3 regions of the Azospirillum sp. TSH58 genome follow, and region 2 is predicted to be linked to each of the others. Evidence: riboswitches for the same ligand, from Rfam matches in the RefSeq annotation. Region 2 holds a riboswitch; each other region holds the start of a gene.
The links. A riboswitch is a leader RNA that binds a small molecule or an ion and turns the genes downstream of it on or off. The one in region 2 is predicted to bind cobalamin.
Positions count from the first base shown of each region.

Region 1: it holds a riboswitch for cobalamin, as region 2 does, so the genes downstream of both, TSH58p_RS20515 (energy-coupling factor ABC transporter permease) here and TSH58p_RS26390 (TonB-dependent siderophore receptor) in region 2, are expected to answer to the same signal.
Region 3: it holds a riboswitch for cobalamin, as region 2 does, so the genes downstream of both, TSH58p_RS01730 (ABC transporter ATP-binding protein) here and TSH58p_RS26390 (TonB-dependent siderophore receptor) in region 2, are expected to answer to the same signal.

Region 1 covers NZ_CP022366.1:418,558-422,073, forward strand. Annotated here, with positions in the region: gene TSH58p_RS20505 (hypothetical protein) at 1-158, shown strand, start outside; gene TSH58p_RS20510 (superoxide dismutase) at 286-1,023, shown strand; gene TSH58p_RS20515 (energy-coupling factor ABC transporter permease) at 1,088-1,768, opposite strand; cobalamin riboswitch at 1,942-2,181, opposite strand; gene TSH58p_RS20520 (hypothetical protein) at 2,324-3,516, shown strand, end outside.
Region 2 covers NZ_CP022367.1:1,078,778-1,082,293, forward strand. Annotated here, with positions in the region: gene TSH58p_RS26390 (TonB-dependent siderophore receptor) at 1-1,623, opposite strand, end outside; cobalamin riboswitch at 1,739-1,958, opposite strand; gene TSH58p_RS26395 (hypothetical protein) at 2,012-2,536, opposite strand; gene TSH58p_RS26400 (TerC family protein) at 3,129-3,516, shown strand, end outside.
Region 3 covers NZ_CP022363.1:412,505-416,020, forward strand. Annotated here, with positions in the region: gene TSH58p_RS01725 (hypothetical protein) at 1-172, shown strand, start outside; gene TSH58p_RS32900 (hypothetical protein) at 175-408, opposite strand; partial or broken gene TSH58p_RS32905 (TonB-dependent receptor plug domain-containing protein) at 629-798, shown strand; partial or broken gene TSH58p_RS34645 (hypothetical protein) at 819-922, shown strand; cobalamin riboswitch at 1,018-1,237, shown strand; gene TSH58p_RS01730 (ABC transporter ATP-binding protein) at 1,360-2,226, shown strand; gene TSH58p_RS01735 (ABC transporter substrate-binding protein) at 2,223-3,236, shown strand; gene TSH58p_RS01740 (iron ABC transporter permease) at 3,233-3,516, shown strand, end outside.

The DNA.
Region 1 (3,516 bases), on a different replicon from region 2:
CCCGCAGGATCCGCGAGACGGCGGAAGCGGCTCCGGCCGCTCCGGTCCGGAAGCCGGCGGCCGCACCCTCGCGATTCCGGCTGGGGCGCTTGCGGAGCGTGGCGATGGGTTTGGCCCGCTCGGCGTCCGCCGGGCCGGCGGGAAAAGTCCGGATCTGAGAATCGGGCGGCGTTCCGTACGCCGGTACCGAGTGAGTACGCCCATTGCCCTGTTGAGTGAGGCGCGGGGCGCACTGAGGCTGTCGCTTCCCCGCTGTTCGGCACGAAACACACATTGGGAGGTCTCATGTCCGTTCGCCTGGATCGCCGCCAACTTCTGCTGTCCGCCGGAGCCGCCGCGCTGGTGCTGGCGGTGGCGCCGCGCTTCGTCCTGGCCCAGACCCCCGGCGGCAAGGGCTTCACGCTGCCGCCGCTGCCCTACGCCCCCGCCGCGCTGGAGCCGCACATCGACGCGACGACCATGAGCGTGCACCACGGCAAGCACCATCAGGCGTACGTCGACAATCTCAACAAGGCGCTCGCCAACCACGGCGACCTCCAGTCGATGCCGCTGGCCGACCTGCTGAAGCGCGTGCCGGAACTGCCGGAGAGCATCCGCACGGCGGTGCGCAACAACGGCGGCGGGCACGCGAACCACAGCATGTTCTGGAGCATCATGGGGCCGAACGCCGGCGGCGCCCCGGACGGCGAGGTGGGGGCCGCCATCACCCGCGACTTCGGCGGCTTCGACGAGTTCAAGACGCGCTTCAACACGGCGGGAGCCGGGCAGTTCGGCAGCGGGTGGGTCTTCGTCACCGCCGACCCGTCGTCGGGCAAGCTGGCCATCGCCGCCCGTCCGAACCAGGATTCCCCGGCCATGGAGGGCGTGCCCGTGCTGATGGGCAACGACGTGTGGGAGCACGCCTATTACCTGAAGTACCAGAACCGGCGCGCCGACTATCTGGCGGCCTGGTGGAACGTCGTCGACTGGGGGGCGGTGAACCGCCGCTACGCGGCGATCCGCAAGGGCGAGCTGGTGATCTGAACGGAAAAGGGCGGCGGGTCATCCCCGCCGCCCTTCACACGAACAATCCGGTCCAAGTGGCCGGTCAGGCGCCCTGGTGCAGGCGGACGTTGAACAGCGGCCCCTGGCTCTGGCGGCGCAGCGCCTTGGCGATGGCCAGCACGGCGAGGTCGGCCAGCGGCTCGACGATGATGACGGTCATGTAGGCGGCGCCGAAGGAGGCGACTTCCGTCATGGTCTCGGCGGTGAAGCCGTGGCCGTAGAAGGCCCAGAAGGCCACCCAGGCGACGATGCCGCCCTGGTAGGCGGTGGAGAGGGCCAGCGCCTGCGAGTACTTCAGGTCGACATAGGGGGTGGCGTCGGGGACGATCCGCTTCGCCAGCAGGCTGATGCCCCACAGCGGGACCAGCAGCGTGGTGACGTTCATGCCGTACTGCGGCAGGTCGAACGGCGCGAAGAACAGGCCCTGGATCAGCAGGCCGGCGGCGAGGCCGATGGAGGCCGCACCGGCGCCGAACAGCAGGAGCAGGGTCGAGCCGAGGATCAGGTGAACCTCCGACACGCCCACGGGGTGGTGGGGGAACACCTCGAAGAAGCTGAAGACCAGCGCGGTGGCGATCAGGCTGCGCAGCACCAGCGGCGCGACCCCGCCGTTGTTGCGGACGTCGTTGTGCGCCAGCTTTCCGGCCATCGCGAAGCCGCCGGCGGCCGTCGCGTAGCTGAGAGCGATCTTGGCGCCGTCGACGACGCCGGGTTCGATGTGCATGCTCTATGCCCTTTCCGAGTCTGCCATGCGTTGGGAGGGGCGTCGTTGCTGGCAGGCACCGGCATCGCAACCCCCTTGGTCCCCTGGATGGGCGCACCGGAGGGACGGCTTGCGGAAGACGGGCGGCCGTCGGGCCGGACATCGGCAAGCGACCACCGGGGCACCCCGCCCGAGGACGTACGTTCGGTTACGGCAGGTCTCCTGGCTTGCGGGTCAAGGCGGCACCGTCCGGCCTTCCCGGCGCCCGTTCCCGCAGGCGGCGCCAGTGACACGGAAAGGACGATGCCGCTCACCGCTCACAGTTGCGGGGGCAGCGCCGGATTTGCCGTGTCTCCCCCTTCGGGGCGGCTCACCGGCTTCCCTCTTAGCCCCGCGACCGGAAGGCGCGGGGAACCATAACCGGCGCCAGGGTAGGGGCGGGGTCCCCCGCCGTCAAGAGGGGTGGCGGCCGGTCCGCGCCATCGCATGGCTTCCTTGACACCGCTCCCGCGGAACCGACAAGGTCCTGCGGACTGCGCGAGGCCGGATCAACGGGCGAAGGACGGGATTGCGGGCATGCTACCGGTTCATTTCCTGACCATCGTGCTGAACGGCGATCCCTTCATCCGCTATCACCTGGAGGTGTTCCGCCAGCTGCCCTTTCCCTGGCGTTGGCACATTGTGGAGGGGGTGGCGGAGCAGGTCCGCGACTCCTCCTGGTGCGCGCAGCGGGGCGGGCGCGTCCCGCAGGACCTTCACCGTGACGGCCGCAGCAGCGACGGCACCTCGGAGTATCTCGACCGCATCGCCGCGGAGGAGCCCGGGCGCGTGTCGGTCTACCGCAAGCCGCCGGGCGTCTTCTGGCAGGGCAAGGTGGAGATGGTGACCGCGCCGCTGGCCGCCATGACCGAGGAATGCCTGCTCTGGCAGGTCGATGCGGACGAGCTGTGGACGGCGGAGCAGATCACCCGTGCGCGCCGGATGTTCCTCGATTCGCCGTCGCGCACGGCGGCGCTGTACCTCTGCCATTTCTTCGTCGGCCCGTCCCTGGTCCTCGACCGGCTGGACCAATACGGCAATTACCGCGCCTACGAATGGCTGCGCACTTGGCGGTATCGGCCGGGGGATGTCTGGCATTCGCATGTCCCGCCCCGGCTGGTGCGCCCGCAGCCCGATGGATCCGAGGTCGAACTCGGTGCGGCCAGCCCCTTCCTGCACGAGGAGACGGCGGCGGGCGGGCTGGTCTTCCAGCATTTCGCCTACGCGACGCGGGAGCAGGTCGCGTTCAAGGAGGTCTATTACGGCTACGACGGCGCGGTCCGGCAATGGGACGCGCTGCAGGCGGCGGGTCGGTCGGTCGGCGGCGGCACCCTTCCGCTGCGCGATTTCTTCCCCTGGGTGACCGACGCGGCGACCGTCGCCCGCGCCGAGCATGCCCTGGTGGAGCCGCTGGCGCGGCCGGACGCCGAGGGGACCTGGGGCTTCGTGCCGCCGGCGCGGGGCGCCTCCACCGCCCCGGCGGTGGCTCTGCTGCGGGACTCCGGCCCCGCCGTCCGCCGCCGCACGCTCGTCCCCGGCGAGCCGCCGCCCTTTCCGAGCGACCTGATCCGGAACGTCGGCGTGTTCCTGCTGGACGGGGGCGGCGCCGTGCTGCGGGCATCCGGCTTCCTTAGGGAGCTGCGGCGGGCCTTGCCGCTGGCCCGGATCACCGTCTTCGCGACGCCGGACGCGGAGGCGGCGCTCGCCCTCTGCCCCTACGTCAACCAGCG
Region 2 (3,516 bases):
CACCAGCTCCGCCCCCGCGGAATCCTCGCCGTCGGTCCAGGTGTAGGAGCCGCGGACGGTCAGCCGGTCCAGCGGCTCCACCGACAGCCCCAGTTCGAAACCGCGGATGCGGGACTCGCCCGGCATGTTGACGGAGGTCCGCCCGGTGCCGGTGATCAGGTCGCGGATGCGCTGGTCGAACCACGTGCCGTCCAGTGCCGCCCGCGTGCCCCACAAGGACTGGTCGAAGCCGGCGTCCCAGCCGCGCGCCCGCTCCGGCTTCAGGTTCGGGTTGCCGGCGTAGGTGGCGGTGTAGCCGTACAGCTCGAACAGGGTCGGATTCTTGACGCCGGTGCCGTAGGAGGCGCGCAGCTTCGTCCCGCTCTCCTCGACCAGATAGGCCGCCGTGGTGCGCCATGTGGTGGCGTCGCGGAACAGGTCGTTCTCGTCGTGGCGGACGCTGCCGGTCAGGGTCAGCCGGTCGAACAGGCCCAGCTTGTACTGCCCGACCAGCCCGGTGGAGCCGATGGAGCGGTCGAAGCTGGAGAAGGCGCTGCGGCTGATCGCCTTGTCCTCCTCATGATCCACGGCGGCGGTCAGCACATGGTCGGCGGGACCGCTTTCCAGCGTCAGGTTGGTCTGGTAGTCGGCCTTGGTCTTGCGCCCGTCGTAACGGCTGGTCACCGTCTTGGCGGCGTCGCGGTAGTCGCGCTGCTGGCGGCCATGGGTCAGGCCGACGATGTGCTCCCACCGGCCGTCGAGAAGAGCGATCTTGCCCTGGAGGCGCCCGAAATACTGCTCCCCGGCGGTGCTGGTGCCGTCATCGACGGCGCCGCGCCCGCCGACGAAACCGTCGGTGTCGGTGCGGAAGCGGGTGTAGCGGCCGGTCACGGCGATCTCGCTGCGCTCGGTCGGGCGGACGGCGGCGTTTCCGGTCAGCGTGCCGTTGCGGTAGCCGTCCTTCTCCGGGTTGCCGAGCCGCTTGTCGGCGACCGACACGCCGTCGCTGGTGACGCCCTGGCCGCTGAGGAACAGGTCGTAGCGGTCGGTCCCCGTGCCGAAGGAGGCCCGACCGGCGGCGGTGCCGAAGGACCCGCCCTCGACGGCGGCGCGGAACCGGGGGGCGCCGGCGCCGCGGCGGGTCACGATGTTGACGACGCCGCCGACCGCGTCGGAGCCGTAGAGCGCGCTCTGCGGGCCGCGCAGCACCTCGACGCGCTCCACGTCGCCGGCCAGCAGGTTGGCGAAATCGTATTCGGAGCCGGACGCCGGGTCGTTCACCTCGATCCCGTCGATCAGGACCAGCGTCTGGTTGCCCTCCGACCCGCGGATGCGCAGCTGGGTCAGGGTGCCCATCGGGCCGGTGCGGTTGACGGCGACGCCGGGCACCGCGCGCAGCGCGTCGGACAGCAGCTGGGTCTGGCGCTGCTCCAGCTCCTCGCGGGTGATGACGGTCAGGGCGCTGCCGGTTTCCTCGGCGGCGGTGGGGACGCGGTTGGCGGTCACCGAGACCGGCGGAAGCGTCGTGATGGTGGCGGAGTCGGCGAAGGCCGGCGTGGGGAGGGCCGACACGGGAAGGGCAAGGCTTCCCAGAAGGGCGGCGAAGGACGCCGTCCGGTGAAGACGGGGAACGCGGACACTCATTGAGACCTCGGGCGGGACGCCGGTGGCACGTCACCGCGAACGAAGCCCCACCGGGGTCTCCGCGAACGGAATCCCGGTTCGACGACCTTCGGTGCACCCCGCCCGAACGTGTTCGCGTGTGACCACGACTGACGGCAGGTCTCCTGGCTCGCGGGTTATCGTCGGCCCATCGCCTTCCCAGGATCGCGATCCCAGTGGCATTCCGATGGACGACTCGCCGCTTACAGTTGCGGGGGCAGCCCCGGCGTAGAACCATCGCACAGCAAATCGCCGTGGGGTCCGCACCGTGTTCCCATTTTCAGCCCTTTCGGGCAACCGTCGGATGCGAAGCTACGCGGGCGGAACGGCTGCGGTCAAGCCGCAATCCGCTCCTTTCGCTCAGCCGGTGTCAGAGCGTGGTTTTCGGTCCGACCGGAGACCCGTCCGGCATGGGCGGCACCATTTCCTTGCAATTGCTGACGCAATAGGTTTGCGCCTCGATCCGGCCGCCGCAGGATTTGTAACAGTCCTTGTAATCGGAATAGCAGGTGAGGTTGCTGTAGCAGCTGGGTTCCCGGTTGAAGTCGCTGAACGTCTTGATCTTCTTCTTATCCACATCCTTGGGCAATGACGTGAGATAGCCCTGATACTCGGCCTGGGCGCGGGTCACACCCTGGGCACGGCAGGTCTGAAGGGCCAGCTCCTTTGCGGACTGGCAGACTGTGTTGGCCTGTTTGCATTGGGCGACACAGAGCTTTCCCGCCTCGCTGACGGGCAGGACATAATTTTCAACCGTCTCCAAACGTGGGCCGCAACCGGCCAGTCCGGCCGCCAGCAGGCAGCCGAGCAGAATGGAACGCCGTGTCATTGTGGATGCCCCGCCGTGGATTGCCTTCAATCGGTACGAACAGGCCATCGGCACGAAATCATCCAATGATGAAACGGGTTTCGCAAAGAAAGATCATGGTTTTGCTTCCGGCAACCTTGAGGCGATCGGCTGGCCGGGCCGCCGTCCGGGATCATCGCTCCGATCACCGTCCGGAAAGGACATGACCCCCTCTTGTCGCCGGGAGGGGGCCTGACTACATGACGGTTGAGGTCCGGGCCCCTCTGGCAGCGTCGCCCGGCGCTGTGATGTCGGACTTCCCATTGAGCCGTCGCTTTGGCGCGGCCTTGCGGAAGCTGGCCCTGTCCTTCCCCCTGGGTCCCGCTCCCCCACAAGGTCCACCGCCGGACGATGGCCCCCCCGACGGGCCTTTGGGAGACATCGACATGGACCGCAGCGAACCAGCATCCTGACCGACCGCCACGTCTCCACGGCGAACGATGGAGGCGGGTGTCCTGGCGCGCCGCGGCCGAGCCGTCGCGCGCCTTTCCGTTGGCCGCAGACCTTGCGGCCGCGCTTCCAGTCCGGGCCCCTCTGGCCGATGCGTCCCGCCGTGGCGCACCGGTGATGTCGGACTGCTCATGTGACGATCGAAGTCTCCGCTTGCGGGAGCGGAGTGCATGAAGCAAGGGACAGTTCCATGGATCAGATCGTTTTAATGTGGGCCGGCTTCGCCGTCTTCGTTGGCGTGCTTTTGGCCTTTGATCTTGGTGTATTTTCCAAGAAATCCCATGTGATCTCCGGTCGCGAGGCGCTGATGCGCTGCGCGGCCTATTCCACGCTGGCGATGATTTTCGCGGCCGGCGTCTTTCATTTCCAAGGGTCGCAGAAGGGGCTGGAATTTCTGACCGGCTACCTGATCGAATACAGCCTGAGTGTCGACAACATCTTCGTCATCGCGCTGATCTTCACGCATTTCGCGGTGCCGCCGCAATACCAGCACCGGGTGCTGTTCTGGGGCATCCTGGGCGCGCTGGTGATGCGCGGCGTGCTGATCGTGGCGGGCACGGCGCTGATCCAGGAATTCC
Region 3 (3,516 bases), on a different replicon from region 2:
TCCAGCCCGCCCGGCGACCCGGATTTTGCAGGAAAGTTTTGTCATCCTTGGGTGGGTCTCGGTCTGGAAGCCCATCGAGACCTTTCTTTACGAGTTGCTGCCGCCGGGAAAGCGCCGCCGTCAGCGCCTGCTGCTTCGTCTTTCGTCCGCCGAAGTTGTTGTGCGCTATTGATTTCAGCGTTGTCGCTGACCAATCATGCAGCAGTTCGCTTTGACCATTCCTGGCGAAAGGCGAGATGAGATGATGCGGTGGGGAGGATCGTTAAGGACGGCGCCGAGAAAGCCGGACAGCACGGTCACGGGAAAACGGTGGTCCGCCGCGGGACTCCGGGTCGGAAACATGGTGCAAGCCTCGCGGGCCTGAAGACGGGTGGAGATCGGTGCGTCGCTGAAGGAGACAGCGGTCATGATGTCATCTCCCTGGAGCTGCCAGTGGCGGCACTGAGGCCGTTCGGTTGGGTTGTACCGCATAATGTAATGTTATAACATTACATTCAAAGGCGTGGTGGCCCTCCCCACGCCAAGGGGATTTGGAGGACATTCATGAATCGCCGTGTCAGCCGCGCCCGCCCTCGGGCGGAAACGATACTCTCTTGCCCTTTTGCCACGTCGCCAGCCGTATTGTGCGCCGCCGGAAGCCATCGAGCGCATCGAGGGGGTGCGCGGACCGATGTCATCGCTCTCTACGGGTCGGAAGCTCTGGGCGGTGTCGTCAACGTCATCACCCGCCATGCCACCGATGCCTGGCATGGCAGCCTGACCGCCCAGGGCGGGTTGGCGGCCGGGACGGGCGGAAGATGATCCGCTGCGAATCGACCGGCACCATCGGGGAAGGCCGGGGGTCCTTGCGGGAACGACCTACCGCCTGCCGGACGGGCGCCTGATCTTTGTTCCCGAAACGGGCGCCCCTGGCACACCGTGACCGGACGTCGCCACGGAGGCGGCGTGCATCGCGGTTCCCCAACCTTTTCTGCAACCCTTCGTTCACAAAGCTTGACCGGAACGGCGGGGTTCCCCATGAATGGTGCCGGTACTGGTTCTTCCGGCGGCCTCCGCCGGAAGCTAAGAGGGAACCCGGTGAGCCGCGTCCTGCGGCGAGGCCGGGGCTGCCCCCGCAACTGTGAGCGGTGAGCCGTTCCGTCATTTCCTGCCACTGGCGCCCGTCGGCGCTGGGAAGGCCGGACGGAGCGGCGACGACCCGCAAGCCAGGAGACCTGCCAGCACCACAACGAAACGTCCTCGGGCGGGGTGTCCCGGTGGAACGCTTGCCATGCGCCCAGTCGGATTCCGTTCCGGACGCGGCGTGTGTTCCGCAAGACGTCCGCCAGTTCTCCCCGCCCGCAACGGCAGGAAGCATGGATGGCGCAACCGCCTTTCCCGACACCCGGTTCCACCGCGTCCCATTCGGACTTGCCCGTCCGCGCCGAATGCCGCCCGGCCATCGCGGTCGAGGGGCTGCAGTGCCGGCTGGGTGGGCGCACCGTGCTGTCGGACATCGGCTTTGCCGTCCCGGAGGGCGCCTTTCTCGGCATTCTCGGGCCGAACGGGTGCGGCAAGACCACGCTGCTGCGCTGCCTCGCCGGGTTGCAGGTCCCTTCGGCGGGACGCATCCGCATCGAGGGCGACGATCCGCAGACCCTGCGCCCGGCGGAGTTGGCTCGCCGGCTTGCGCTCCAGGCGCAGGACGCCGCCGCGGCGCTGGGCTTCACCGTGCGCGACGTGGTTGCCATGGGGCGACTGGCCCACCGCCGCTCCGCCTTCGCCGGGGCCGGAGCGGACGACCACCCCATCGTCGAGGACGCGCTGACCCGTCTGGAGCTGAGCGCCCTGGCGGACCGGCCAATCGAACATCTGTCGGGCGGGGAGCGCCAGCGGGTGATGATCGCCCGCGCCCTGGCGCAGCGCCCGCGCATCCTGCTGCTCGACGAACCGACCAACCATCTGGACATTCACCACCGCTTCGCCGTGCTCGACCTCGTGAGAGGCCTCGGGATCACGGTCGTGGCAACGCTGCACGACATCGATCTCGCGGCACGCTGGTGCGACCGTGTCCTGCTGATGGCGGATGGGCGCCTTCAGGCCGATGCCGCGCCGGCGGAGGCGCTGACCCCGGAGCGGCTGACCGCCGTCTACCGCGTCGCCGCTACGGTGGACCGCCATCCCGGCGACGGCCGGTTGCGCATCGACCTGTCGCCCCTGACGGATCACAGATCGGACCGCACATGATCCCGCTTCCTCTCCGCGGCCTTCCTCTGACGCTTGCCCTGATGATGGGCGTTGGCAGCAGCGCCCACGCAAACGCCCATGCGAACGCCCATGCAAACGCCCATGCCCGGCCCCGTCCGGTCGAGGTCGCCAACTGCTTCGAAACCGCCCGCTTCGCCGCACCTCCCAAGCGGCCCATGGTCCACGACACCAACATGACGCAGACCATGCTGGATCTCGGGCTGGCCGACCGGCTGGTCGCCGTCTCCGGCATCGAGGGGGCCGAGCACCGGCTGATCGCGCCGCCCGGCGTGGTGGCGGCTCTGCCCCGCCTTCCCGACCGGTCCCCGAGCCTGGAGGCGGTGCTGTCCGCCGATCCGGACTTCCTGTTCGCCGGCTGGAGCTATGGCTTCAGCGAGGCGCGAGGCCTCACCCCGGCCCGGCTGGCGGAGATGGGGGTCGCCACCTACACGCTGCGGGAAAGCTGCATCCGCATCGGTCTCCGTGAACCGATCAGCATGGACACGCTCTACGCCGACCTGCTGGCGCTCGGAAGCATCTTCGGGATCGCGGAGCGCGCCGAGGCCATGGTGGCCGATTTCCGCCGCCGCGTCGCCGCGGTGACCGACCGCACCGGCACGGTCGCGAAGCGGCCCCGCGTGATGTATTGCGACCAGTGCCACACCGACGGCGCTCCGCTGTCGGTGGGGCGCGAGGGGATGACCAGCCTGCTGATGGATCTGGCCGGCGGACGCAACATCTTCGACGACATTCCCAACAGCTACGTCCGGGTCAGTTGGGAGGAAATGGTTCGGCGCGACCCGCAATGGATCATCGTCAGCGACCACCGCGTCCCCGCCGAGGCCGCCATCCGTCACCTGACCGCCGCTCCGCAACTGGCCGACGTCGAGGCGGTGCGCAAGCGTCAATTCATCGTGCTTACCTATGCCGAGCAGACGCCCTCCACCCGCAACGTCGATGCGCTGGAACGCATGGCGCGGATCCTCCACCCGGAGCGCTTCGCTCGATGAGCCGGTCACGCCTGCTGCCCCTGTCCCTGGCGCTGGCCGCCGTCCTGGCCCTGTCCACGGTCGCCGCCGTCGGATTCGGCGCCGCCGGCATTCCCATTCCCAAGGTCTGGGCGGTGATCGCGCACGAGCTGTGGCCGTCGCTTGCCCCACCTCCCGACGCCAGCCGGGCCGAGCGCAACATCGTCTGGGAGCTGCGTCTGCCGCGCGTGCTGCTGGGCGCCCTGGCCGGGGCCGGGCTGGCCGCTGTGGGCGCCGTGCTGCAAGTGGTGACGCGCAACCC